Regions from separate parts of the Paraburkholderia sp. DD10 genome, predicted to be linked through region 1. Evidence: riboswitches for the same ligand, from Rfam matches in the RefSeq annotation. Region 1 holds a riboswitch; the other holds the start of a gene.
What was found. A riboswitch is a leader RNA that binds a small molecule or an ion and turns the genes downstream of it on or off. The one in region 1 is predicted to bind thiamine pyrophosphate.
Positions count from the first base shown of each region.

Region 2: another riboswitch for thiamine pyrophosphate. It lies ahead of ACOCG7_RS28990 (FAD-dependent oxidoreductase); the one in region 1 lies ahead of thiC (phosphomethylpyrimidine synthase ThiC).

Region 1 is NZ_CP185393.1:2,073,810-2,088,192, forward strand. It holds gene ACOCG7_RS24530 (entericidin A/B family lipoprotein) at 168-302, shown strand; gene ACOCG7_RS24535 (DUF4397 domain-containing protein) at 572-1,366, opposite strand; gene ACOCG7_RS24540 (NADPH-dependent 2,4-dienoyl-CoA reductase) at 1,729-3,789, shown strand; gene ACOCG7_RS24545 (EamA family transporter) at 3,901-4,842, opposite strand; gene ACOCG7_RS24550 (pentapeptide MXKDX repeat protein) at 5,207-5,446, opposite strand; gene ACOCG7_RS24555 (molybdopterin-dependent oxidoreductase) at 5,566-6,357, opposite strand; gene ACOCG7_RS24560 (cytochrome b/b6 domain-containing protein) at 6,390-7,028, opposite strand; gene ACOCG7_RS24565 (GreA/GreB family elongation factor) at 7,573-7,983, shown strand; TPP riboswitch at 8,137-8,255, shown strand; gene thiC (phosphomethylpyrimidine synthase ThiC) at 8,372-10,303, shown strand; gene ACOCG7_RS24575 (glycine zipper 2TM domain-containing protein) at 10,593-10,805, shown strand; gene ACOCG7_RS24580 (hypothetical protein) at 11,058-11,540, shown strand; gene ACOCG7_RS24585 (DMT family transporter) at 11,779-12,705, shown strand; gene bamC (outer membrane protein assembly factor BamC) at 13,091-14,323, opposite strand.
Region 2 is NZ_CP185393.1:3,008,365-3,022,747, reverse strand. It holds gene ACOCG7_RS29005 (hypothetical protein) at 1-335, opposite strand, end outside; gene ACOCG7_RS29000 (hypothetical protein) at 425-877, opposite strand; gene ACOCG7_RS28995 (ABC transporter ATP-binding protein/permease) at 1,055-2,806, opposite strand; TPP riboswitch at 3,211-3,333, shown strand; gene ACOCG7_RS28990 (FAD-dependent oxidoreductase) at 3,563-4,693, shown strand; gene thiS (sulfur carrier protein ThiS) at 4,750-4,947, shown strand; gene ACOCG7_RS28980 (thiazole synthase) at 4,986-5,801, shown strand; gene thiE (thiamine phosphate synthase) at 5,798-6,901, shown strand; gene ACOCG7_RS28970 (ABC transporter ATP-binding protein) at 6,996-7,817, shown strand; gene mlaE (lipid asymmetry maintenance ABC transporter permease subunit MlaE) at 7,826-8,593, shown strand; gene mlaD (outer membrane lipid asymmetry maintenance protein MlaD) at 8,685-9,260, shown strand; gene ACOCG7_RS28955 (MlaA family lipoprotein) at 9,272-10,363, shown strand; gene ACOCG7_RS28950 (MlaC/ttg2D family ABC transporter substrate-binding protein) at 10,478-11,110, shown strand; gene ACOCG7_RS28945 (STAS domain-containing protein) at 11,107-11,412, shown strand; gene ACOCG7_RS28940 (ABC transporter ATP-binding protein) at 11,651-12,583, shown strand; gene ACOCG7_RS28935 (ABC transporter permease) at 12,580-13,344, shown strand; gene ACOCG7_RS28930 (BolA family protein) at 13,358-13,597, shown strand; gene murA (UDP-N-acetylglucosamine 1-carboxyvinyltransferase) at 13,661-14,383, shown strand, end outside.

The DNA of each region.
Region 1 (14,383 bases):
AGGAGTGCGCCGACGCAAACACCGGAGCACGCCTACAGCAAAATCGCAGCGCAACCGACAGCGCCGTCCCCGCTCATTTTTTAACATGCAATCAGACCGGACCGACTGGCTCACGCCACCGTCGGACGACAACATCAACCGATGCATTCTCGACAAGGAGAACTTTCATGAATCGACTGATCGCTTTGCTTCTCATTGCAGGGACGGCCGCACTCGCCGGTTGCAACACCATTTCGGGAGCCGGCGAGGACATTTCGAAGGGCGGCAGCGCCATTACGAATTCGGCCGAAAAAGCCAAATAAGCAGCTTGCAATGGATCGAGCGCCAGGCGTCTAGCGGCGCCGGGTCATGCAGGATCTCCAGAGTCCGCCGCGGGAAACCGCGGCGGTTTTTTTATGGCAGCGCGCAGTACGCAGCACGCCGTTGCATTCGCTGGCGGCCTTGCAAACAAAACGGCGATCCACTCGCGTGGATCGCCGCCCCGTCCTCCCCTGGCGCTTGTCGCCTGTCGCATGCGTTCGCCGCGTGTGTTAGTTCACATCGGCCGCGGCCATGCGCAGGTTTGGCGCGCTCATTGCCCCGTCAGCGTGTTCGTCAACTCGACGCTCGGCGTGCTCGTGTTGCCGTTCTGCGCCACCAGCAGATGGATCTGCCCCGGCACGAGCTGACTCAGCGTGCCGGCGATCGGCACCGAGGTCACCAGCCAGTCGGCATTGTTCGACAGCGTGAACGACGTCGACTGGAAGATCGGCGTCTTGCTGCCGGCCACCGTCGCGATCAGCACGTAGGTGCCGCCGGACACATAGATCGAATCCTGGCCGGTCGGCGGCACCGCGTTCTTGAATGCCACACCCGCCATCGTCGGCGACATGCCGGCGATGTTGGTGTTGGTGGACTGAACCAGATACAGGTCGAGGTTGGTCGCGTTCGCCGACGCGTTGAACGCGCGCAAACGCGCGCTATTGGACAGCAGGCCCTTGTCGAAAGGATCGTCGATCAGGCCGATATCCGGCGCGCTCGAGCCCGGCAAAGCCAGCACCGTGTATTCGTGACCCTTCGCGACATTGGGGAAGGTGCCGCTCGCGAGCGCGGTGGTCGTGCCCGTCGCCGCGTAGGCGACCGAGGTCGAACCCGTGTTGATGTTGGTGAAATTGGTCACGCCTTTATAGGCGACGTTGGTCTGTCCCGAGGGCGCCGTGCCGTTCACGATGAAGTCCAATGCCGGCCCGCTCGGAATCGCGTGGATGAAATGGATCTGCGGATTGGTCAGTCCGAGTTCCTTGCCGACGTCGTCGGAGCCGCCTCCGCATGCGCTCAGAACTGCTGCGACGGCAACCAGGGCCGTCATGGTTCGGATTAGTTTCATTTGTATTCACCTATATCGATGTTGGGCGCTGGACCCATTGATTTGCGGGCGTGCCACCTCGAATGTCACGCCGTGCGCAACCGTGCTCGTTGATCGTTGGAATGGTTCTCGCCGGCTCTGTCGAAACGAAGCTGCCCCTCCTATCCCTGTCTCACATCGCGCCTGTTTTTCGAACGGCGCGGTCCATGTCGATGGACGCTCGCAACGAGCAATGCGTGTGCCGCAGGGGACGCCATGGCTTACGGCGGCTTGGGAATGTCTTACGGGGCAACGCATTGCGAGGATTAGAAAGTTTCCTCGGAAGGTTGGCCGCGCGAGCGGTGTATTGTTCGTGCGCATCCAATACTTACACGGCGCCCTGCATGTCTTACCAACACTTACTCGCCGAGCTCGACCTGGGCTTCACCCGCTTGCGCAACCGCGTGGTGATGGGCTCGATGCACACCGGCATGGAGGACCGCTTCTGGCATTACCCGAAGCTGGCCGCCTATTTCCGCGAGCGCGCGAAAGGCGGCGTGGGGCTGATCGTCACGGGCGGCATCTCGCCGAATCGGCAAGGCTGGCTGCTGCCGTTCGGCGGCACGTTGAACAGCGTGTTCGATCTGCGCAATCATCGGCTGTTGACCGAGGCCGTGCATGCCGAAGGCGGCAAGATCGCGCTGCAAATCCTGCATGCGGGCCGCTATGGTTATCAGCCATTCGTCGTATCGGCGTCCGCTATCAAATCGCCGATCTCGAGGTTCAAGCCGCGCGCGCTGAGTCTCGCCGGCATCGCGAGCACCGTGCGCGACTATGCGCGCTGCGCCCGTCTCGCGCAGCGCGCCGGTTACGACGGCATCGAGATCATGGGCAGCGAAGGTTATCTGCTCAACCAGTTCCTCTGCCCGCGCACCAATCGTCGTGACGATCGCTATGGCGGCAGCATCGAGAACCGCATGCGCATCGCCCGCGAGATCGTCGAACAGGTGCGCGCGGTGTGCGGCGAGCGCTTCATCGTCGTGTACCGTCTTTCGTTGATCGATCTGGTCGAAGGCGGCAACACGTGGGACGAAACCGTGCAGGTTGCAAAGGCGCTCGAAGCGGCCGGCGTGACGATGTTCAATACGGGCATCGGCTGGCATGAGGCGCGCGTGCCGACCATCGTGACCTCGGTGCCGCGCGCGGCCTTCGCCGCGCTCAGCGCGCGCTTGAAGGCCGCCGTGAAGGTGCCGGTGATCGTGTCGAACCGCATCAATACACCCGAGGTCGCCGAGGAACTGCTCGCGCAGGGAGCCGGCGACCTGGTCTCGATGGCGAGGCCGCTCTTGGCCGATCCCGAGTTCGTCGTGAAGACCGCCGAGGGACGCGCGCACGAAATCAACACCTGTATCGCCTGCAATCAGGCTTGCCTCGATCACACGTTCAGGAACGAGCGCGCGACGTGCCTCGTGAACCCGCGTGCCGGACGCGAGACCGAGCTGGTCTACCGGTCCGTTTCAGGACCGGCGGTGCGCTCGGTGGCGGTGGTCGGCGCGGGTCCGGCGGGACTCTCGGCGGCGACGGTGGCGGCCTCGCGTGGGCATCGCGTGACGCTGTTCGATGCGAGCCCAACCATCGGCGGCCAGTTCAATCTGGCGATGCGCGTGCCGGGCAAGGAGGAATTCAGCGAGACGATCCGCTATTTTCAGAGCCAGTTGCAGCGTCATCGCGTCGACGTGCGGCTCGATACGCGCGTCGATCCCGCGCTGCTCGCCACGGGCGCTTACGACGACGTGATCGTCGCCACCGGCATCGTGCCGCGGCGGCCGGCGATTCCCGGCATCGACGGGCCGAACGTGCTGTCCTACGTCGACGTGCTGCGCGGCGCGCCGGTCGGCGCACGCGTCGCGGTGATCGGCGCGGGCGGCATCGGCTTCGATGTCAGCGAGTACCTGCTACATCGTCCGGGCGAGCCGTTGCCGATGCCGCGCGACGCGTGGCTCGACGAATGGGGCGTCGATCTCGCGGTGCGCGAGCGCGGCGGTCTGAAAGCGCCGGCGCCGCCCAAGCCGGCGCGGCAAATCTGGCTGTTGCAGCGCAAGGCCGGCAAGCTCGGCATGGGGCTCGGCAAGACTTCCGGCTGGGTGCATCGCGCGACGCTCGCCAGGAACGGCGTGAAGACGCTCGGCGGCGTGTCGTATCTGGAGATCGGCGCGCGCGGTTTGAAGATCGCGCGTGAGGGCGTCGAGGCATGGCTGGATGTGGACACGATCGTGGTGTGCGCGGGGCAGGAATCGCTGCGCGATCTGCTGCCGCAGGCCGCGGCGGCGGGCGTGGTTGCGGCGGAGAGGTCGGTGGAGACACAGAGTCCGCGCTATCACGTGATTGGCGGAGCGAAAGTCGCGACGGAACTGGATGCCAAACGCGCGATTCGCGAAGGCGCGGAAGTAGCGGCGGCGCTTTGATGCTGAAGGGAGTGCGCCGCCGTGGTTTGTGCTGTCGTGCTGTCGTGCTGTCGTGCTGTCGTGCTGTCGTGTTCGCGCCGCCGCGCCACTGCGGCGGTGCCTCGCACACGCTCAGGCGAGCGCCTTCTTCCGGTAATCGAACCAGAAAGACAGGCCCACGCTCGCCAGAATCACGATGGTCGCGATCACCGTCGAGCGCGTGACCGGCTCGCCGAGCAGCAGCGCGCCGAGCGCCACCGCCACCACCGGATTCACGTACATGCAACTGCTGGCGATGATCGGGCTCGTGTGCCGGATCAGGAAACCATACGCGACGTACGCGGTCATCGTGCCGATCAGCATCAGGTAGATGAACGCCAGCAGCGGCAGAACGTGCACTTCGAGCATCCGTTCGCCGGAAACCAGCGCGACCAGCGTCGACATCGCGCCGCCCAGGCCGATTTGCAGCGAGGTAGACAGGAACAGGTCCGAGGGCAGCTTCAGCCGCCCGGCCAGATGCGCGCCGCCGGCCCAGAACAGCGCGCCGCACAGAATCGCGAGACTGCCGCCCGCCGAGCCCGGCGTTTCGTCGCCGTGGCTCAGGATCGCGATGCCGACCAGCCCGAGGCCGACCGCGAACCACTCGCCCCGGCCGATCTTGCGCCCCGCCACCGCCGCGATCACCGTCGCGAACAGCGGCACGGTCGCGACCATCACCGCCGCAGTGCCGGTGCCGACCGTGCGCATCCCATAGGCCAGCATGCCGCTCGACAAACCCACCAGCATCGTGCCGACGAGTCCCGCATTGCCGATCTCGGCGGCGCTCGGCCAGACGGGATTGCGGCGCGCCGCGAAGATGAAAAGCCCTACGCCGGCAAACAGGTTGCGCAGACCGGACAGCAGCAGCGGCGGAAACGAACCGAGCGCGACGTGCACGGCGAGATACGTCGAGCCCCACACGAGGTAGACGACGGCGAGCGCGAGCGCGATCTGTCCGTTGCGCGACTGCGGCAAACGGATGGAAAAACCACCCGGGACAAGGCGCGAAAAAAGGCTGGGAAGTTGCGACGACATGCGTTCAACCCGCCCATGCCGCTCGAGGCGCCGCGCCCCCGCTGAAGACCCCGTGGCGGGATGGCGGACACCGCATCGGCGATGCGGTCTGACGGGCGAGGCTGGCGGACATGTTGGTGGAACGAGAAGACGATAGATGGCCAAAGGGGCCACAACGCCGTGGTGGTCGAAGGAAATCGCTCCACGGCTGACACGCGTCCAATGTTGGGCGCGCATCGCATTATGCAGTAAGCGCCCACCGCGCCGTGCGAAAGAATCGTAATTTTTGCGTGCCCGCAACAAAAAAGCCGGGGACGTTTCCCCGGCTTTCAGCGCGCGCGCCCCAAGCCCTTTCGGGCTATGCGGCGGGCATCGAACAGCGCGCTCAGTTCGCCATTGCGCCGGACGCTTCGTGCTTCATGCCCATCGCGTCGCCGTCCTTTTTCATCTTGTCGTGCTTCTTCTTCATGCCGTCCTTCTTCATGCCGTCCTTGGACATGGAATCCTTCGACATCGCGTCGTGCGACATCGAATCGTTGGACATCGCGCCGCTTGCCTGCGCGAACGCCGCGCCGCCGCTGGTCAGGAAAGCGACGGCGATTGCTGCGATTGCAAACTTCTTCATGGGGTGACTCCGTTGTCGTGAATGAATAGAGCCGGCGCCTTGCTCATGCCGGCGTGTTTCCGAAGCTTCTGCCGCCTGGGGTCGCGCATCGGGATGCGGCATGCGGCGACCCGCGCGCGTCAGGAGCCTCCGAACCAGTTGTAGCCCTGGTCGACCCAATAGCCGCCAGGATACGTGTTGGTGACGAACATCTCGACGATGTGCTTCGGATTCTTGTAGCCGAGCTTGGTCGGCATGCGCAGCTTCATCGGGAAGCCGTATTTCGCGGGCAGACGCTCGCCGTCGTATTCGAACGTGAGGAGCGTTTGCGGATGCAGCGCGGTCGGCATGTCGATGCTTTCGTAGTAGTCGTCGGCGCATTTGAAGCCGACGTATTTCGCGCTGGTGTCCGCGCCGATGCGCCGCAGAAAATCGGCGAACGGCGTGCCGCCCCAGCGGCCGATCGCGCTCCACCCTTCCACGCAAATGTGCCGCGTGATCTGCTCCGCATGCGGCAGCGCATACAGCTCGGGCAAGCTCCAGACGCGCTGACCGGTCACGAGTCCGCTGATCTTCAGCTTGTAGCCGGCGCCGTCGACCTCGGGCACTTCGTCGATGCCGTAGTACGCGTTGAACGGAAACGGCCGGGTGATCTGCGCTTCGGTGTAGGTCGGCGCAAGCTGCTTCGGATCGAACAGCGCGGCTTGCGCGCGATCGTTCAGGCGCGATACGGCCGTGAGGAACGTGTTGACCGATTCGTCGTCGGTCAGCGAGCAGCCGGTCAGCATCGACAAACCGCCGAGCGTCAGCAGCCGTTTGCCGAAGAGGCGCCGCGAGGGCATCGCGAGTTCGCGCCGGGCGTCGATCAGGATCGACTCGCGGTCGAGCCGTTGGCCGGTCGGCCGAGCGGATTCTGGATTGGGCTTGTTCATGATTCGGTATCCTCGGGCTTGGCGTAAGCGGCTCAACGTCCGCGCAGCATGGCGACGAGCGAGCGCGGCACGAGCGCCACCATCGCCAGATGCACGACGATGAACGCCGCCATCAGCGACATCGCGAAGAAGTGGACGATGCGTGCGTTGTCGTAGCCGCCCATCAGTTCGCGCAGCAGCGGAAACTGCACCGACTTCCAGATCGCGAGGCCCGACAGCACCAGCACGATCAGGTCGCAAACGACGAACAGGTAGGCGAATTTCTGCACCGCGTTATAGACGCGCAGATCGGCGTGCGAGAGCTTGCCGGTCAGCGCGGCGATGAGGTCGTGCAGCACGGCGCGCGGCGAGATCGGCAGGAACTTGCGCACGAAGCGCCCGCTCGCGAGATTCAGCGCGAGATACAAGAGACCGTTGAAGACCAGCAGCCACATCGCCGCGAAATGCCATTGGAGCGCGCCGCCGAGCCAGCCGCCGAGCGTGATTTCCGGCGCGAAACGAAAGCCCGGAAACATCGGCGAGGCGTTGTAGATGCGCCAGCCGGAGAGCATCATCACGATGGCCGCGAGTGCGTTGAGCCAATGCGTGACGCGCACCCACAGCGGATGAATCGCGCCGCTTTGCGGCTTGGCGGGCGGCGCGCTTTCGCGCAATGCATGAGAAGTTGCCATGAGATTCTCCGTGAACGAAGGCCGCGGCGCGATCAACGGCAAGCGGCGAGTTCCGCGGCTTGCCGCGCGGCGGAAGGTTTGCATGACGTGCGCCAACAGGGTCTGCACGTTTGTCGAACGATGCGGTGGGTTATGACACCCCGTTTTGAATTTTTTTGTCTGACGCCGCGCATCGCCCGACATCGAATTGAGAGACTGAGGGGCGCATGGCCCGTGCTAACATGGGTCTTCCATCGCGCCGGTTCCCTGTCTTGCGGCGCTTGTGCGAACCTCTTTCTTTCGACCTTGCCGGCTACTCTCATGCGCTTTCCGACTTACCGTGCCTTCACCCGTTTGCGCCGCCGCGGCGCGACCGGGTGCGCGCGCGCGGACGTCGCACGGTGCCATGCCGGCGAGCCGTCCCGAACGCTCCCGCTTCCCGCCGCCCGGCGCCCGATCTAACGCTGCTCCCTCCTATACCGGAGCCGCATCGTCGGGCTCCGGGCCGATCTCATCCGCACGCTGTCCCCTCACCTGCAGATTGAATTGAATTGGAGCACCCGTCATGAAAAAGACGAAAACCTGTTACCTCACCGAACTCGACGTCGCCCGTCTCGAGAAGCATGCGGCCGCGCCGGGCGCCGACGCGAAAATGCAGGACATGCTCGACGACGTGCTGGAACGCGCGGTGATCGTCGACGCCCGCGAGATTCCCGCCAACGTGGTCACGATGAATTCGCAAGCCACGCTGATCGACGAAAGCACTGGCGAGCACATGACCTGGACCGTCGTCTATCCGCCCAATGCGGACTTCGCGCAGGGCCGCCTGAACGTGTTCTCGCCGGTCGGACTTGCCTTGCTCGGCGCCAAACGCGGCGAACGCATCAGCTTCACGCCGCCGAGCGGCACGCCGAAGGTGCTGAAGCTCGACAAAATCCTGTTTCAACCGGAAGCCGCCGACGATTTCACGTTGTGATTTCATGTTGTAAGCGGCACGCGTGCGAGGCGCCACTGTTGCGCCGCATCATGTCCGGCCGCGCCGCGGTCTTGATGGAATAGTACGCCGGCGACCGGCGTTCGAATTATCGAGACGGTTGCCAAGCAGCGCTCGCGCAGTGTATTGTGTGCGCTGCTAACGCGGGGGTCCTGCGTCGCACGGAGGTTGGAGGTCCGTGTTGCGTGGGTGAGAAATACCCTTTGAACCTGATCTGGATAATGCCAGCGCAGGGAAGCGTACGGATTTCGCAGCGGGTCTGGTTTCATTTCTCGCGATTTCCGACGACATTCATCTCATCTCCTGCTTAGCGGCCCCACATTGCCTTGCATGGGACCAGCGCCAACTCTGGTCGACACAGGAGATAAGCATGAACGCCAATCCGAAGTTCCTTTCCGCCGACGCCCACGTCGATGCCGCCGCTGTCGCCCCGCTGCCGAATTCGCGCAAGGTCTACGTGACCGGCTCGCGGCCCGACATCCGCGTGCCGATGCGTGAGATCTCCCAGGCCGATACGCCGGACAGTTTCGGCGGCGAGAAAAATCCGCCGGTCTATGTCTACGATACGTCGGGCCCCTACTCCGATCCTGAGGCGAAGATCGACATCCGCGCCGGTCTGCCCGCGCTGCGTCAAGCCTGGATCGAAGAGCGCGGCGACACCGAAGCGCTGACCGGTCTCACGAGCGACTACGGCCGCGAACGCGCCGCCGATCCCGCCACCGCCGAGTTGCGCTTCCAGGGCCTGCACCGCACGCCGCGCCGCGCCAAGGCGGGCGCCAACGTGTCGCAGATGCACTACGCGCGTCGCGGCATCATCACGCCGGAAATGGAATACATCGCGATTCGCGAGAACCAGCAGCGCGCCGCCTATCTGGAAAGCCTGAAGACGAGCGGCCCGAACGGCGAAAAACTCGCCGCGATGATGGGCCGCCAGCATCCGGGCCAGGCGTTCGGCGCGAGCGCGTTCGGCCCCGACGGTCTGAAGGAGATCACGCCTGAATTCGTGCGCGAGGAAGTCGCCCGCGGCCGCGCGATCATTCCGAACAACATCAATCACCCGGAAAGCGAGCCGATGATCATCGGCCGCAACTTCCTCGTGAAGGTGAATGCGAACATCGGCAACTCGGCGGTGACGTCGTCGATCGGCGAGGAAGTCGACAAGATGACGTGGGCGATCCGCTGGGGCGGCGACACGGTGATGGATCTGTCCACCGGCAAGCACATTCACGAAACGCGCGAGTGGATCATCCGCAACTCGCCGGTGCCGATCGGCACGGTGCCGATCTATCAGGCGCTGGAAAAGGTCAACGGCAAGGCCGAGGATCTGACCTGGGAAATCTTCCGCGACACGCTGATCGAGCAGGCCGAGCAAGGCGTCGACTACTTCACGATCCATGCGGGCGTGCGTCTGCAATACGTGCCGCTCACGGCCAAGCGCATGACGGGCATCGTCTCGCGCGGCGGCTCGATCATGGCGAAGTGGTGCCTCGCGCATCACAAGGAAAGCTTCCTGTACGAGCATTTCGAAGACATCTGCGAAATCATGAAGGCGTACGACGTGGCCTTCTCGCTTGGCGACGGCCTGCGTCCCGGCTCGATCTACGACGCGAACGACGAAGCGCAACTGGGCGAACTCAAGACGCTCGGCGAACTCACGCAGATCGCGTGGAAGCACGACGTGCAGACGATGATCGAAGGCCCCGGCCACGTGCCGATGCAGCTGATCAAGGAGAACATGGACCTGCAACTGGAATGGTGCGACGAAGCGCCGTTCTACACGCTCGGACCGTTGACCACCGACATCGCGCCCGGCTACGACCACATCACGTCGGGCATCGGCGCGGCGATGATCGGCTGGTTCGGCACCGCCATGCTTTGCTACGTCACCCCGAAGGAACACCTCGGGTTGCCGAACAAGGACGACGTGAAGACCGGCATCATCACGTACAAGCTCGCCGCGCACGCCGCCGATCTGGCGAAGGGCCATCCGGGCGCGCAGGTGCGCGACAACGCGTTGTCGAAGGCGCGCTTCGAATTCCGCTGGGAAGATCAGTTCAACCTCGGTCTCGATCCGGACAAGGCGCGCGAATTCCACGATGAAACGCTGCCGAAGGACTCGGCCAAGGTCGCGCACTTCTGTTCGATGTGCGGCCCGCACTTCTGTTCGATGAAGATCACGCAGGACGTGCGCGAATTCGCGGCGCAGCAAGGCGTCACCGACGACGAAGCGCTGAAGAAAGGCATGGAAGTGAAGTCGATCGAGTTCATGAAGAAAGGCGCTGAGATTTATCAGCGGCAGTAAGCGTCGAGGAACAGAGGGAGCGGCGCGCGCGTCGTTCCCTGCATCGACGCGCTGCATCGCAGCATCGAAGCCCGCCGCTGGCGGGCTTTTGCATTGGCGCGCGCAGCAGGCACGCGTCATGCTGGACATGGGGAAACATTTGATTACGAAACCGGCAGTCCGCTGACAAGCGCACACATCTGGATACGGGCTGCGGCGATAAGATCAAATGCAAGGACGGGGAGAACCGTTCATTTCCGAATAACGGCTTCGAAATTCGTTTCGGACCTCAGTCAGGGGAGTAGACATCATGAAAACGATTCGTCGGATGGGCACCTTCGCAACCATTGTCGCGGTCGTCGCGAGCCTCACCGCGTGTGAAGGCATGACCACGCGTCAACGGGATACGGCAATCGGCGCGGGCGTGGGCGGCGTCGCGGGCGCGGCGATCGGCGGCAACGCGCTGTCGACACTGGGCGGCGCGGCAGTCGGCGGCGTGATTGGCAACCAGGTTGGCAAGTGAGCGACGCTTGTGCGTCGAGTAAATGGCTTGGGTTGAACGCGGGCGGGGCTGAAGAATCCGCCCGCGTCTGATTTGCGAAGCGCTTTTGAGGAGACGAGCGTCGTCTCCAGTCAAGCCGCTTCGTCACATCGCCTCGCAGCAACGAGGCGAAATACGCCGTTACGGTTTCGCAATCCGGTTATCGCGTGGGCAGCGTAAGCTCATGGCGTTACGCCCCGAACGGGGGCGTCGGATGCAAACCAGGAGCGCGTCATGAAGTCCCGCGTCACTAATCCTCTCGGTGCGATCGGCCAGCGGCCGCCGCGCAGCCTGTTCCGTCTTCCGCGAACGGGACTCGCGCTCGGCGCCGCCGCGTGTGCGCTGGCGTTATCCGGTTGCTATTACCCCTACGGCTACTATCCGGCGTACTACCCGTACTACGCGACAGTGCCGGCCACGATGGCGCAACGCGAAGTGCCGCTCGGCACCGTCGGCGACTCGGCCAGCCAGCCGCAACAGACCGAGCCGGCGCAACAGGGGCAGGCCGGACCGCCCAGTTCGCCGCCCGCCTATGTGGTCGCCCAGCCGCCCGTGTACGTCGCGCCGGCTTATCCCGCTTACTATCCGGCGCCTGTGTATCCTGCGTATCCCGCCTATTACGGATACGGCTACCCAGGCTGGTACGCGCCTTCGCTGTCGATCGGCTTCGGCTGGGGTTGGGGCGGGCATCGCGGCGGACGCGGCTACCATCACTGAACGAATGCGCGGTGCGAGGCGTCGGGTGCCTCCCTGTGCATGGTCGAAGTCGCAATTTTTCTCACATCAGCGTGAAAATTGCTCGCTTGGCGCGCGTCCGCCACGGCGCTTACGATGACGTCCGTCAGACGCCTTTATTCCCGAATCTTGCCGTTTCATTCCAGCATGAAACGTTTCGCGCGATTGCGCTGCTAGGATGCATTGACGTCTCGACTCAACCGCGCCCGGCGCCCTCCCGATGAATACTAAAAACCTGCTGCAGTTGCTTATCCTCGCCGCCCTGTGGGGCGCATCGTTTCTGTTCATTCGCGTCGGCGTGACCGACTTCGGCGTCGCGCCGTTGATGGCGCTGCGCGTCGGCATCGGCGCGGTCTTTCTAGTGCTCGTGCTGATCGCTCGGCGGCCGCTGGCTCAATCGGCGACGATCCTGCGCACCCGCGCCTTTCCGCTGCTGGTGGTCGGGGTTCTGAATTCGGCGGCGCCGTTCTGCCTGTTCGCGTATGCCGAGTTGACGTTGTCGGCGGGCGTCACGTCGGTGATCAACGCGACCACGCCGCTGTGGGGCGCGCTGGTCGCCTTTCTCTGGCTGCGTGATCGCCTGAGCGCGCTGCGCACGCTCGGCCTCGTGATCGGCTTTCTGGGCGTATTGATGCTCGTCTGGGATCAGATCGTCACGCCGAACGGCTCGGCGGCCACGCCGCTCAGCACCGCGCTCGCGGCCGGCGCGGCGCTCGGCGCAACCTTGCTGTATGGCATTGCCGCCAACTACACGAAGCGCCACCTGACCGGCGTCGACGCGCTGACCGTCGCCACCGGCACGATGACCGGCGCGACCATCGTATTGCTGCCCCTTGCCGTCATCTACTGGCCGGCCGCGCCGGTCTCGCTGCAGGCATGGGGCGCGGTGCTTGCGCTCGGGGTCGCGTGTACCGGCGTCGCTTATATGCTGTTCTTTCATTTGATTGCGGTGGCGGGACCGGCGCGCGCGATCACCGTGACCTTCGTGATTCCGATCTTCGGCATTTTGTGGGGCGCGCTGTTTCTCGGCGAAGGCGTGTCGCCGGGCATGCTGGAAGGCTGCGGGGTGATTCTGGTGGGCACCGCCCTCGCCACCGGCGTGATTAAACGCCTGCCGTGGATCGGCACACGACGCGCCGACACCTGAGCGGCGTTTGGCGCGATGCGTTCCGGGGGCGCTGCTTCTCCCTGATCCGTCCGTCCGGCTCCGCACGCGGGGACCGAACTAAAGCATCAACAGTAGCCCGCACTCCACTGAGTGCGGGCGAAACCGTCGCCCTACGAAGATAGACGACGGGGGTCACCGGGGCCGTGCATGCGCAGGCCGTCATCGGGCCGGCATCAACTCTTTGGGCGGTGCGGGGCGAACCCGCCGCCGCGCGCTGGTCCCACCTCTAAACGCCGCGCCGCCGGCATGCCGACCGAATTCGCCGTTACCGCTCGAACGCGACAAAAAGCGCGCATAAAAAAACCCGCCCGGAATGGTTCCGGGCGGGTTTTCATTTAGGCGCGTTTGCCTGCCGCGGCTTCGCTCAGCGCAACTGATCGGCCATCAGACTCATGATCTGATTGGCCTGCGGGCCGTCCTGGATATTGCCCTTGTCGTCGACCACGGCCACGCGGGTCTCGTTGGGCGTGATCGCGCGGACGTTCACCAGATACTGCTTGGCCACCTTTTCCTTCTTGCCGTGGAAGACCTGGCTCCAGAAGCCCTGCTCCGCCGACGTCATATCCTTCGGATCGACGTAGCGCACGAAGTACAGCCCACGCGTCAGATCGCGATCGTCGACGGTGAAGTTGCTGCGATCCAGCGCGAGCCCCACGCGCAACCATGCACGGTCATACGGCTCGCCGAGCGTCAATTCGCTGGAGGCGAGCTGCGACGGCGCGTTCGCCGAATCCGGGTCGCGCACCGGCTGCTGCGCCGACAGCGCGACGTTTTGCGCCGCCGTAGCCGCGGCCGCCGACTTCGCGCCCGCCGTGGCCGCGCCCGGCGCGGTTTGCGCGCCGGCCGGCGAAACCTCGGCGCTTTGCGTACCGCCGCCTTGCGCGCGCGAATCGGCCAGCGCGAGCGCCGCCATCAGCCGCTTCAGATATTCCTGCTCGAGGCCCGGATCGTTCGGCTTGGGTTCCCACTTGCTCGAATCGTTATTCGTGCCGGTAAGCGCCTCGCGCATGCCCTTCTGGCTGACGAACACATAGGTGCCGCCGTTCGGCGCGGCTTCGAGACGCGTGCGGTACTTGTTGCGCTCCGACGTGACGTAGCTGTTGCCCATTGCCTTGGACAGCGTGCTGCGGATCAGGCCGTCGTTGATCTGCGCGTGCGTTTCGTTCCAGTCGGTCTCCATCACGCCCTTGTCGCGTTGGTCGACCACCAGCAGGAAGCCCTGTTCCTGCCAGAAGCGGCGGATCTGCGGCCACGCCTGTGCGGGCGCCTTGTTGTCGATCACGAGCCAGCTTTCGGTGCCGTCGCGCTGGATATGCATGCCCTTGACCGGCGGCACGACAGCCACGGCATTGTCCGCCGGCGCTTGCGCCCGGACCTGCTTGAGCGTGGACAACGAGGTTTCGCCGCCTTGCGGGGGCAAGGAACGCTGATCGGGCGTCTCGTCGATCATGTTCGGCGGTACGGCAAGTGACACTTGCCTGGACTTCGAGTCGCTCTTGTAGTCGATTTTGGTCGGCGACGAGGTGCCGCAGCCGGCGACCAGCCCGCCTGCCATCAGCATTACTGCAAACCGCTTGGTAAGACGAAGATCAGTCATGTTCGGGGAATCCTTCCGCTACGCCACGGCAAGTTTCCGTGGATCAACCCAACATTTTAC
Region 2 (14,383 bases), 930 kb from region 1:
GAGCGAATGCCGCGGCGCTCCAGCGCGAGTTGCAGCGACGGCACGAAGTCGCCGACCGACACGTTCTGGTTCACTTCGATGCAGACGTTGCGCACGTCGGCGGGCCGGCCGTTGACGAAGGTCGGCGACGAGTAGTTTGCCGCGACTGCGTAGCCTGCCTGAATCATGGAGCCGGTGGCGTCGGCGGCCGTGATCAGCGTCCACGCGCAGCCATTCAAGCCGGCGCTCAGCGCGGCGCAGGCGGCAAGCCACGCGCAAGGCCGGCGCAGCATGACGCACGCGGCCCGGGGGGCTCGCGTGAACGCATAAGCGCGTGGGCCTGGCGTAAGCGTCATGATGCGTGGCCTGATAGCGGTCAATGAGTGGTCGACGAGCGCGGTTTCGAAAAGGTGATCGCGGCGGATCGCGTCGAGCGGGCGCACGCTCAGCGCGTGACGCGCAGACGCAGTTCGTTTTGCCCTTGCACGCTCGCCGTGACGCTGACGCGCCGCGTGTCGGTGGTCACGATGAAATGCTGGCGCGTCGGCGTATTGACGTCGTGCACGACGTTCGGAAAGCACGCGGCGATATCGGCGCCGATTTCTTGCAGCGGGTCGTTGACCACGCCGTCGGCTTGCCAGTGCGCGCGCCAGTGGCAATCGTAGGCGTGCTGGTTGGCGCGGCAATCGTCCGCGCTCGACATGCCCGGCAATTGCGCGGCGGATTGCGCCGGCAACTGCTTGAAGTCGGTTGCGTTGACGATGTGTTCGAGCGCGGGGCAGACGTCCGCCGGCTCGGTGGGCTGGGCGGCTTGCGCGGCGCTCGTGAGCAGCAGCGCTGCGCCGAGGGCAAGCGCGAAGCGCCGGGTCAGGGGATGGGAGCGGCGATCGAATGACATGTGCGAAGAGTCCGTTAGCAGTGAGTGGCGGGGCGGGCGGGACGGGGTTCGGCCCGCACGGCTATCGTCGCTGCTGGGAGGCATTTTCAAAGCGGGGAACAGCTTGCCCGCTTCGCAAATGCTTTCTAACTCTTCTCGCGTGTTTCCTGGTGTTTCGGGGTGTTGCGCTTGCCTCGCTTATGCCGCCACCGCTTCGTCCGAACGCTCGACCTCGAGCGTTTCGTCATGGAACGCCGCGAGCGATTCGCGATGCGCGACGCTCACGATCGCCGCCTTCGGCAGACGCTCCGTGAACAAATGGTAGAGACGCGCTTCGTTGTCCGCGTCGAGCGCGCTCGTCGCTTCGTCGAGGAACAGGTAATCCGGCTTGTGCAGCAGCACCCGCGCGGCGGCGAGGCGCTGCTGTTCGCCCGGCGAGAGAATGCGCGTCCAGTGTCCCGATTCCTGCAAACGGTCGGCGTACTCCGACAGGCGGCAGGTGACGAGCGCCTCGCGGCATTCGTCGTCCGTATAGGTGTCGGCTGCGGACGGATAGGTGAGCGCGGCTTTCAGCGTGCCGATCGGCATGTAGCTGACTTGCGGAATGAACATCATGCGCGCGTTGACCGGCGCGTCGATGGAGCCGTCGCCGAACGGCCACAGGCCCGCGAGCGCGCGCATCAGCGTGCTCTTGCCCGAGCCGGACGGACCGCGCACCAGCCAGCGCGAGCCCGGCTCGATCGCGATATCGCGAATGCGCGACAGCGGGTTGCCGTTCGGCAGCGCGAGCGTGAGACCCTCGGTGCTGAGTTTGTCGGCGTCGACGAAATGCAGGTTGATGCCGCCGTGCGCGGTAGCGGGCGAGACCGATTCCTTCAACCTGGGAGCATGCACGACCCGCTTGAATTCGCGCAACCGGTTGACGGTGGCGCGCCATTCGACCAAGGTGCTGTAACTGTTGATGAACCACGAGAACGAATCGCTGACGGTGCCGAACGCGCTCGAAATCTGCATCAGCACGCCGAACGTGAAGGCGCCAGCGAAGTAGCGCGGCGCCGCGACCACCAGCGGAAAGATGATCGCGATCTGACCATAGAAGCTGAGCACGAAGGTGAGCCGCTTGGTGTACTTCATCACCTGCCACCAGTTGTCGCGGATACGGCCGAACAGCGAGCGGGCGTTGGTCTTCTCGGTCTCCATGCCGTTGTAGAAGGCGATCTGCTCGGCGTTTTCGCGCAGGCGGATCAGTCCGAAGCGGAAATCCGCCTCGACTTTCTGCGCTTGATAGTTGATCGACACGAGCGGATGGCCGACCTTCTGGATGATCAGCGAACCGGCCACCGCGTAGAGCGCCGCGGCCCACACCATGTAGCCGGGAATATGAATCGGCATGCCGCCGAGCGAGATGGTCAACGCGCCGGCGAGCGACCACAGGATCGTGATGAACGACACCAGCGTGACGACGGTGGAAAGCAGATCGAGCGTCAACGAGAGCGTGGTGGTGGCGAACGATTGCAGATCGTCGCTGATCCGCTGGTCGGGGTTGTCGGCGAGCCGGTCGCGTTCGATCCGGTAGAAGGCGCTGTCGTGCAGCCATTCGTTGAGGTAGCGCGTGGTCAGCCACTGACGCCAGCGGAACCCGAGCATCTGGCGCAGATAGCGCCCGTACACCGCGAGGATGATGAAGCCGAACGCGAGGCCCGAGAACACCATCAGCAGATGCGGGAAGTCGTGCACGTTCTTGGTTTGCAGCGCGTTGTAGAAGTCGGCGCTCCAGCGGTTCAGGCGCACGTTGATCCACACCACCAGCAGATTCATCGCGATGATCGCGACGAGCAGCGACCATGCGATTTTTCGTTCCTCGGAGACCCAGTAAGGTTTGATGAGGCTCCAGGCGGAGACTTTTTCGTCCGGCGGGAGCACTGGGCTGATAGAAGTATTGGCTGTCATGAGCATCCTGTGTAGTACTGGCTCAAAGCGGGGCCGGTCCTATGAAACTGGCCCGTCCGGGGCTGGCCGTCGGTCGGTCGCCCGCCTCTTCGCTCTACGGCGGGTTTAATGGCGAAGCTCCGGGCGTAAGCGCGATGATGAGCGCCCGTCCGGCTGAGCGATTCTGTTGCGAAGTCCTTAAGCGGAAGTTAAGTCGCGTTGGACTCCTTCGCCTCGATGCCGCCGGCGCGTGGACGGCCATGCGTGCCGCCCGCGCCCCGGTCTCGCGGCGTCCGGTCCAGGCATTGTGCCAGAGCGCGGGCTTCGTCCGTCTCGACGAAACAAAAGATCGGTGCCGGATCAAACCGCGCGTGATGAAGGGCCGCTCGTTTGCGGGCGCCGCGGCTTTTATGGTCTAATGGTCTTCGACGAAACAGGGGTGCTTTGCCCACAGGCTGCATGATTTCATGCCGCGGTGGCAAGGCTGAGAGAGACCCTTTGCACCCGATCCGGGTAATACCGGCGCGGGAAGTTTCCGGAAGCAGCCAGTCTTCCATTCCCCGCCGGGCGGCGTGCGTCATTCGAACGCATTTTTTGCCCGGCCGGCCTTACCCGCCGGTTTCGTCCTGGGTACGTGCGTTTCTTGCCGTACGGAAAGGACTCGATGACCGCCTATTCTTCAGATATGTGCTTTGCTCTTCGCCACGCGTTCGCCGGTCATGTCGGCGCGTCGCAGTGCTTCGGCCTCGCTTGCCGTCGTGACTGGGAGCGCGCGCGATGAACCGTCCCGCACAACCCGACTTCGCGGTGCTCGGCGGTGGACTTTGCGGGCGCCTCGTCGCATGGCGTCTCGCCGGTCAGGGGCATCGCGTAGCGCTTTACGAGCGCGGCGACGCCGCCGGTTCGCAAGCCGCCGCGTGGGTCGCAGCGGCCATGCTGGCGCCCCTCGCGGAAGCCGCCAGCGCCGAGTTGCTGATCACGCGGCTGGGCGCGAGTTCGCTCGATAGCTGGCCGCAAGTGCTCGCCGAATTGCCTGAGCCGGTGTTCTTCCAGCGTAACGGCACGCTCGTCGTCTGGCATCACGCCGACCGCACCGAGGCGCCGCTGTTCGAGCGCCGCGTGCGCTCGAATGCGCCTGCGGAACTGCTCGACGGCGGCTTCGTGACGCTCTCGGGCGACCAGGTCGGCGCGGCCGAACCGGCCTTGGCGGGCCGCTTCAATCAGGGCTGGCTGCTGCCGCGCGAAGGCCAACTGGATAACCGCCAGGTGCTGGCCGCGCTCGCCGCGGGCCTCGCCCAGCGCGGCGTGGAAACACACTGGAACACGCCGGTCGATGACCGCGCGCTGCCTGCCGCGCGCATCACCATCGACTGCCGGGGTTTAGGCGCGAAGCCGGTGCTGCCCACGCTGCGCGGCATTCGCGGTGAAGTGGCGCGCGTGCATGCGCCGGGAATCAGGCTGACGCGGCCAGTGCGCCTGCTGCATCCGCGCTACCCGCTCTATATCGCGCCGAAGCAGGACGATCTCTACGTGATCGGCGCCACCGAGGTGGAAGGCGAGGACATGTCGCCCGTCAGCGTGCGCTCGGCGCTCGAACTGCTGAGCGCGGCGTTTTCCGTGCATCCCGGCTTCGGCGAGGCGCGCATTCTCGAACTGAATTCGCAGTGCCGTCCGACCCTGCCGGACCACCGTCCGGCCTTGCTGTGGGATGGCGCGCGGACGCTGCGCGTGAACGGCCTGTACCGGCACGGCTACATGATCGTGCCCGAAGTCGCCGACGAAGCCGTGCGCTTCGCGGCCGCGCTGCTCGAAGGCCGCATCGGCGGTGCCGACGCCTTCGCCGACTGGCGGCAGGCGGCGCGCTGGAGCGAGCTGTTTCAACTGGATTGCGCGCGGGAGCCGGCATGAGCGAGGCACGCGCCATGCAGTTTCGTCAGTCATCGATTGAACCGTATTCGAACACCATGGACATTCATATCAACCAGAAGCCGTTGTCGCTGCCCGAAGGCGCGACTGTCGCCGATGCGCTCGCCGCGTATGGCGCGCGTCCGCCGTTCGCGGTCGCGCTGAACGGCGATTTCGTCGCGCGTGCCCAGCATGCGGCGCGCGCGCTGCAGCCGGGCGACAAGCTCGATGTCGTGCAGCCCGTGGCCGGCGGTTGAGCCCGCGCCACGCATTGCCGGAGACCAGCATGATGCAAATGACTTCCCCAAAACCCGCGGACGCGCTCACGCTCTACGGCCAAACCTTCGCGAGCCGCGTGCTGCTCGGCACGTCGCGCTATCCGTCGCTGCAATCGTTATCCGATTCGATCGACGCGGCGCGGCCCGGCATGGTGACCGTCGCGTTGCGCCGGCAGATGAACGAAGGCGGCGCGGAAGCCGGCTTCTTCGATCTGCTCAAGCGTCACGGCGTGCCGCTGCTGCCGAATACGGCCGGCTGCCTGACCGTCGGCGAGGCGGTGACCACCGCGCACATGGCGCGCGAAATCTTCGAAACCGAGTGGATCAAGCTGGAACTGATCGGCGACGACTACACGCTCCAGCCCGACCCGGTCGGTCTGATCGAAGCGGCCGCGCAACTGGTCAAGGACGGCTTCAAGGTGCTGCCGTATTGCACCGAGGACCTGGTGATCGGCCGCCGTCTGCTCGATGCCGGCTGTGAGGCGCTGATGCCGTGGGGTGCGCCGATCGGCACCGGTAAGGGCGTGATCAATCCATACGGGCTGCGGGTGCTGCGCGAGCGGCTGCCGGACGTGCCGCTGATCGTCGACGCCGGTCTCGGCGTGCCGTCGCACGCGGCGCAGGTGATGGAGTGGGGCTTCGACGGCGTGCTGCTGAACACCGCCGTGTCGCAGGCCACGCACCCCGACGCGATGGCGCGGGCCTTCGCGCTGGGCGTCGAGGCGGGCCGCCAGGCGTTTCTGGCGGGGCCGATGGCCGAGCGCGAAAGCGCGCACGCGAGCACGCCGGTGGTCGGCATGCCGTTCTGGCATCAAGACGGGAGCGCCGCATGACGCAGACTCTGGCTTTGAAAGATCGCGACCTGTTCTGGCCGCCCGCCGACGAACTCACCGAAGCCGCGGAGCGCATTCGTGCGCGCCTCGGCGACTGGCCGCCGACGCACGCGCCGTGGCGCATCTGTTTGACCGCGCCGGACGAGCCGAACGGCGGCGACCTGATCATCGTCGCGGACGCGCAGCGGCATGGCGAGCAGGTGGCGCGCTGGCTGGTGCAGGGCGCCGGGGTGATCGAGGCGGCGCAGGAGACCGCGACGCTGCACCTGGGCGGCGAAAAATACCGCCTGGAAGGCCATCTGGCGGAAGACTGGATTCCCGCGCTGGCCGCGTTTCTGGACTGTGGTTTCGATCCCCACGACGCGCTGGTGCTGGCGCTTGCCTGGCGCGATGGCGACGAAACCCGCGCCGACGACGCATTTCCGTCCGATCTCGCGCATTTCCCGCGTCTCGCCGGCCTGCCGGACGCGCCCGCGCAAGCATTCGCGCGCTGCCCGGAGCGACTGGGTTTGTACCCGGTTCTGCCGACCGCGGAGTGGGTGGAACGGGTGGTGGGCCTAGGCGTGAAGACGGTTCAGTTGCGCCGCAAGTCGGCTCATCCCGCCGACGAACTCAAGCGCGAAATCGCCCGTTGCGTGGCGGTCGGCCGGCAACACGACGCGCAGGTGTTCATCAACGATCATTGGCAGGCCGCGCTGGAAGCGGGCGCGTACGGTGTTCATCTGGGCCAGGAAGACCTGCATAGCGCGGATCTTTCCGCGCTCGCCGCAGCCGGCATTCGCCTCGGCCTTTCGACGCACGGCTTCTACGAGATTCTCAAGGCGCTGCATTTCCGGCCAAGCTATGTCGCGCTGGGCGCGGTTTTTCCGACCACCACCAAGGTCATGCCCACCGCGCCGCAGGGCCTCAGACGCCTCGCCCGGTATGTGCGCCTGCTCGACGGCGTGGTGCCGCTCGTGGCGATCGGTGGAATCGACCTGCAGGTGCTGCCGGACGTGCTGGCGACCGGCGTGGGTTGCGCGGCCGTGGTGCGGGCGGTGACGGAAGCGGCGGACCCCGCCGCCGCCGTTTCTGCACTGCAACAATTGTTTGCGCAATAATCGTCAAGTTGGGTAAAGGGACGGGGCTCCTCACGGCAACTTTTGCATGATGGCCCTATAATTCGGCCTTCCGTGTAAAAGGACTGTCAGTTTCGTGTCTTCCTCTCCCGAGACCTTACTCGAGCTGCGCGACGTCGACTTCGGTTATGGCGACCGGCCCGTCCTGTCGAACCTGAATCTGCGCTTCAGGCGCGGGCAGGTGGTGGCGGTCATGGGCGGCTCGGGTTGCGGCAAAACCACGGTGCTGCGTCTGATCGGCGGTCTGGTACGCGCGCAGCGCGGTCAGATCCTGTTTCACGGCCAGGACGTCGGCCAGCAGACGCGCGACGGCCTCTACGCGCTGCGCCGCAAGATGGGCATGCTGTTCCAGTTCGGCGCGCTTTTCACCGACATGTCGGTGTTCGAAAACGTGGCGTTCGCGCTGCGCGAGCACACCGATCTCCCCGAAGAACTGCTCCGCGACCTCGTGTTGATGAAACTCAACGCGGTGGGCTTGCGCGGCGCGCGGCAGTTGCTGCCGTCGGAGATTTCGGGCGGCATGGCGCGGCGCGTGGCGCTGGCGCGCGCCATCGCGCTCGACCCCGAGTTGATGATGTACGACGAGCCCTTCGCCGGCCTCGATCCAATCTCGCTCGGCATCACCGCGAATCTGATCCGCGCGCTGAATCAGGCGCTTGGCGCCACCTCCATTCTGGTCACGCACGACGTGCCCGAATCGTTCGCCATCGCCGATTACGTGTATTTCCTCGCCAACGGCGGCGTTCATGCCGAGGGCACGCCGGCCGAACTGCGCGCGTCCACCGATCCCACGGTGCGGCAGTTCATCGACGGAGCGCCGGACGGCCCGTTCAAATTCCACTATCCCAGCAAGACGCCGCTCGCGGCGGACTTCGGCATTGGCGGAGGCCAGTCATGATCGGCTCGCTGATCAGTTCGGTCGGCCGCTCGGTGCTCGACGTGCTCGGCACGGCCGGCTACGCCACGCGCTTCTTCTTCCGGCTGGTGCTCGAATTTTTCCCGCTGCTGCGCCGGCCGCGGCTTGTCACGAAGCAGATCCACTTCCTGGGTAATTATTCGCTGGTGATCATCGCCGTGTCGGGGCTGTTCGTCGGCTTCGTGCTCGGCCTGCAAGGCTATTACACGCTGAACCGCTACGGCTCCGAGCAGGCGCTCGGGCTGCTGGTGGCGCTGTCGCTCGTGCGCGAACTGGGGCCGGTGGTCACCGCGCTGCTGTTCGCGGGCCGCGCCGGCACATCGCTCACCGCCGAGATCGGTTTGATGAAGGCGGGCGAGCAACTCACCGCGATGGAAATGATGGCCGTCGACCCGGTCAAGGTCGTGGTCGCGCCGCGCCTGTGGGCCGGCATCATTGCGATGCCCATCCTGGCGGCGATTTTCAGCGCGGTCGGCGTGTTGGGCGGTTACGTGGTCGGCGTGCTGCTGATCGGCGTGGACGCCGGCGCGTTCTGGTCGCAGATGCAAGGCGGCGTCGACGTTTGGCGCGACGTGGGCGCCGGGGTCGTCAAGAGCGTGGTGTTCGGGCTTGCGGTGACGTTCGTGGCGCTGTTTCAAGGCTATGAAGCCAAGCCGACACCGGAAGGCGTGTCGCGCGCCACGACTAAAACGGTCGTGTACGCGTCGCTTGCCGTGCTCGGCCTCGATTTTCTGCTGACTGCACTGATGTTCAGCTAAGACTGCGTTGCGCTTTTTCCGCCGGCGGCGCGTCACGGGTCGCGCCCGGCGGGGAGTGTCGGCGGCGCGGCGGATTCACTTTGGGATGACGATGAAAAAGACTGCTCTCGACTTCTGGGTCGGCCTGTTCGTGGTGCTGGGTTTCGTGGCGTTGCTGTTTCTCGCGCTGAAGGCCGGCAACATGAGCTCGTTGTCGTTTCAGGCAACGTACCCGGTCAAGCTCAAGTTCGACAATATCGGCGGACTCAAGGCGCGCGCGCCTGTGAAGAGCGCGGGCGTGACGGTCGGTCGGGTCGGCTCGATCGGCTTCGACAGCAACGCGTATCAGGCCGTCGTCACGATCGACCTCGACAAGCAATACCAGTTTCCGAAAGATTCGTCGGCGAAGATCCTGACCTCGGGTCTGCTCGGCGAGCAATACATCGGGCTCGAACCCGGCGGCGACACAGAAATGCTCAAGGCGGGCGATACGATCTCGATGACGCAATCGGCGATCGTGCTGGAAAACTTGATCGGGCAGTTCCTGTACAGCAAAGCGGCTGACTCGGGCGCGTCGAAGTCCGGCTCGGGTTCGGCGGGTTCGACCGCACCTGCCGCGGCGGCCGTGGCGGCGCCGGCGGTGCCTGCCACACCGGCGGTTCCGGCTTCCGGCGCAGCCGGTCAATAAGGAGAATAAAAATGCAGACCCTACGCATCAGTGGTGCGGGCGCCTTGCAGGTGGCGAAGCTGACCGTCGTGATGGCCGCGCTCGCCGGCTGCACGACCGTGCAGACGCCGACCAAGGGCGATCCGCTCGAAGGCTTGAACCGCACCATCTTCACCGTCAACGACAAGATCGACCAATACGCGCTGAAGCCGGTCGCGAAGGGCTATGTCTTCGTGACGCCGCAGCCGGTGCGCGACAGCGTGACGAACTTCTTCTCGAACATCGGCGACGTCTACATCGCGGCGAACAACCTGCTGCAATTGAAGATCACCGACGGCGTGCAGGACATCATGCGGATCGTGATCAACACGGTGTTCGGCGTGGGCGGTCTGTTCGACGTCGCGACGCTCGCGAAGCTGCCCAAGCACGACAACGACCTCGGCCTGACGCTCGGCCACTACGGTGTGCCGACGGGGCCGTACCTGGTGCTGCCGCTGTTCGGTCCGAGCACGTTGCGCGACGCGGTCGGCTCGCTCGGCAACTATTATGTGAACCCGCTCAGCTACATCGATCCGCCGGGCTTGAGCTGGGCGCTGTATGGGCTGAACGTGGTCAACACGCGCGCCAACCTTCTGAATGCGAGCGATGTCTTGGAGGGCGCCGCGCTCGACAAGTATTCGTTCGTGCGCAATGCGTACCTGCAGCGCCGTCAGTATTTGCTGTCGGACGGCAAGCAGGCGCAGGCGCTGCCGAACTACGGCGACGAAGCGCCGTTGCCCAAATACGAAGACGTCGACGCCGGTGCGGCCAGTGCGGCTGGCGCGCCGGCGGGCGCCGTGACCGGCACGGCCGGCACCGCCGCAGGCACGCAGGCTGCTCCGGCGAAGGCGGCGGGAGCCTCGGGTACGGCTGCGGCAACGCCGCCGCAAGCGGCTTCGGCGGCGGGCGCGACAGCGGGTACAACGTCGGGCGCAACCGGCACTGCGGCAAAACCTGAAGCCGCTTCGGGCAGCGCCGAAACGCCGCCCATCGATATGAACGGCGGTCCCGAAACGACGCAGATTCCGGCCGGCCAACTGGTCCCGCCCACGCGTTTCAACTTTCCGTCGTTTAAATTGCGTTGATGATGTGCCCGTAACAGATCGATACGACTCTCGCAGTTTGCGCATGGATTGCCGCTGAACTCGCGTGTTAATGTCGGCTCAAACGGTTGCACTATTTTTAAGGCAAGGCTACATATGAAAAAATTCTTCCTGATTCCGTTGTTCGCTGCGTTGTTCTCGTTCGCCAGTGCCGGTGCATCGGCGCAAACGGTCGACGCCAATTCGCCGGACGGGCTGATCAAGACCGTCACTCAACAGGTGATCGATTCGATCCGCGCGGATAAGTCGATCCAGCAAGGCGACATCAACCACATCACGCGTCTCGTCAACGAAAAGATCCTGCCGTACACCGATTTCCGCCGCACCACGCAACTTGCGATGGGCCGCAACTGGCGCACCGCCACGCCAGAGCAGCAGAACCAGGTGGTCGAGCAGTTCAAGATGCTGCTGATCCGCACCTACTCGGGCGCGCTGGCTCAGGTCCGCGACCAGCAGATTCAGTACAAGCCGTTCCGCATGAATCCGGACGACACCGATACGGTGGTGCGCTCCGTCGTGATGAACAACGGCTCGCCGATCGAACTCGACTACCGTCTGTACAAGACGCCGCAAGGCTGGCGCGTCTATGACATCAACGTGCTCGGCGCATGGTTGATCCAGGCGTATCAGCAGCAGTTCAACGAGCAGATTCAGCAGAAAGGCGTGGACGGACTGATCCAGTTCCTCACGCAGCGCAACCAGCAACTCGCCGCGGGCAAGCAGTCGTGAGCGAAGTGCTGAGCCCCGTCGTGAACCGCTTCGAGAGCGGCGCGACACTGACCCACGCGAGCGCGAAGAGTGCGCTCGTGGCGGGTTTGCAGCGCATCGCGGCGGGCGCGAGCGGCGTGGATTGCACACCGCTTGCGCAATTCGATTCGTCCGCGCTGGCCGTCCTCCTCGCGTGGCAGCGGGCCGCCCAGGCACGCGGCGCCCGATTCGAGATCGTCAATCTGCCGGCTGGTCTCGCCAGCCTCGCGCAAGCCTACGGCGTCGATACCCTGGTCCCGTGCAGAGCGGTCGACCAGAGCTAACGCTTTAGCGCCGACTCTTGTCCCGATACCGCCGGCGCCGCATTGGCGCCGGCATCGACGCTCCATCAGCGTCACGCGGATCGCCCCGACCCAAGCCGGGCCAGCCAATTTTTGCCCTATAATCAAACGTTTTTTGGGGCACTTAACCGGCCCCAATTTCGTTTCTCCCAGCATTTGTGTGCCCACCCTGGGCTCCGCAAGGTCCCTTTAGGCGCCGCGACGCGCGCGGCCCCCAGTCATGTCAGCCATAGAAATTCGTAACGTCAAGAAGCGCTACAAGGATTTGCAGGCGCTCAAGGGCGTCAGCCTCACGGTGGAAGAAGGCGAGTTCTTCGGACTGCTCGGTCCGAACGGCGCGGGCAAGACGACGCTCATCAGCATCCTCGCCGGTCTCGCGCGCGCCGATGAAGGCAGCATCGCCGTGCGCGGCCACGACGTTATCGACGATTTCCGGCTGGCGCGCCGCGCGCTCGGCGTCGTGCCGCAGGAGCTCGTGTTCGATCCGTTCTTCACGGTCCGCGAGACCTTGCGCATCCAGTCCGGCTACTACGGGCTGCGCAACAACGACGCATGGATCGACGAGATCATGGCCAATCTCGACCTCACCGAGAAAGCCGACGCCAACATGCGCGCGCTGTCGGGCGGCATGAAGCGCCGCGTGCTGGTCGCGCAGGCGCTGGTGCACCGGCCGCCGGTCATCGTGCTCGACGAGCCGACCGCGGGCGTGGACGTCGAATTGCGTCAAACCCTATGGAAATTCATCTCGCGCCTGAATCGCGAAGGTCACACCATCGTGCTGACCACGCACTATCTTGAAGAAGCCGAATCGCTGTGCGATCGCATTGCGATGCTGCGACGCGGCGAAGTGGTCGCGCTCGATCGCACCAGCGCGCTGCTGCAGCGTTTTGCCGGCATGCAATTGTTCCTGCGTTTCGGCCAGGGCGTGTTGCCCGCCGACCTGCGTGTGCTCGAAGTGGAGGGCGGCGCGGGCAACGGCAATGGCCGTCAGCATCTGCTGCGTCTCGCGAGCTATGACGACGTCGAGCGGATTCTCGCGCAATGCCGCGCGGCGGGCTGCACGTTCGACGAAATCGAAGTCCGCAAGGCCGATCTCGAAGACGTCTTCGTTCAGGTGATGAACGGTCCGGAAATGATCGAGGGGCTTGCATGACCGGCTATAGTGGATTCAGCACGCTGTTTTACAAGGAAATCCTGCGTTTCTGGAAGGTGTCGTTCCAGACCGTGCTGGCGCCGATCATTACCGCGCTGTTGTATCTGACGATTTTCGGCCACGCGTTGCGCGATCATGTGCAGGTGTATCCGGGCGTCGAGTACACGAGCTTCCTGGTTCCGGGTCTCGTGATGATGAGCGTGTTGCAGAATGCGTTCGCGAATAGCTCGTCGTCGCTGATTCAGTCGAAAATCACCGGCAACCTGGTGTTCATGCTGCTGCCGCCGCTCTCGCACTACGAGATGTTCGGCGCCTATGTGCTGGCTGCCGTGGCGCGCGGGTTGGCGGTCGGCTTCGGCGTGTTCATCGTGACGATCTGGTTCGTGCCGGTCAGTTTCAGCGCGCCGCTGTATATCATTCTGTTCGCGATTTTCGGCGCGGCGATTCTCGGCACGCTCGGTCTGATCGCCGGCATCTGGGCGGAGAAGTTCGATCAGCTTGCCGCGTTCCAGAACTTTCTGATCATGCCGCTCACGTTTCTCTCGGGCGTGTTCTACTCGACGCATACGCTGCCGCCGGTGTGGCGCGAAGTGTCGCGGCTCAATCCCTTTTTCTACATGATCGACGGCTTTCGCTACGGTTTCTTCGGGATGTCGGATATCAATCCGCTCGCGAGCCTCGCGATCGTCGCCGGTTTCTTCGTGGTGCTGGCCGTGGTGGCGATGCGCATGCTCGCGTCCGGCTACAAACTGCGCCACTGACAGGAGCTTTCCCATGTTGCCGACTCCCGAACAGGTCAAGCAATACATCGCCGCTGGGCTCGCTTGCCAGCATCTCGAAGTCGAAGGCGACGGTCAGCATTTCTTTGCGACCATCGTTTCGCCGAGCTTTGAAGGCAAGCGGCCGATCCAGCGGCATCAACTCGTGTACGCGGCGCTCGGCGACCGCATGCGCGAGGAAATCCACGCGCTCAGCATGAAGACGCTGACGCCCGCCGAATGGCAGAACGCGTAATCTGGAAATTTAGTGCGAATTACTCAAGAAGGGCGCGACCTCGGTAGCGGCGCGTCGAACACAATCAAGGCAGGCCCGGCCGAAGTCCGGGCGGATCAGGAACTGACAGGCATGGACAAACTCATCATTGAAGGTGGCTTCCCGCTCGCGGGTGAAGTTGTCGTCTCGGGTGCGAAGAACGCGGCGTTGCCGATCCTGTGCGCGGGTCTGCTGAGTTCGGAGCCCGTGCATCTGGACAACGTGCCGGATCTGCAGGACGTGCGCACGATGCTCAAGCTGCTCGGCCAGATGGGCGTGCGGATCGAGAGCGGCGCGGGGCGCGTGTCGCTGGACGCGTCGAAAGTCGACAATCTCGTCGCTCCGTATGAAATGGTGAAGACCATGCGTGCGTCGATCCTCGTGCTCGGCCCGCTGGTCGCGCGCTTCGGTCACGCCAGGGTGTCGCTGCCGGGCGGCTGCGCGATCGGCGCGCGTCCGGTGGATCAACACATCAAGGGCCTGCAGGCGATGGGCGCCGAGATCACGATCGAGCACGGCTTCATCGAGGCGCGCGCGAAGCGTCTGAAGGGCGCGCGCATCATCACCGACATGATCACCGTCACCGGCACCGAAAACCTGCTGATGGCGGCGGTGCTGGCCGAAGGCGAAACGGTCATCGAGAACGCGGCGCGTGAGCCGGAAGTCGGCGACCTCGCGCATCTGCTGGTCGCGATGGGCGCGCGGATCGAAGGCATCGGCACCGATCGCCTCGTGATCCAGGGCGTGGACAAACTGCATGGCGCGAAG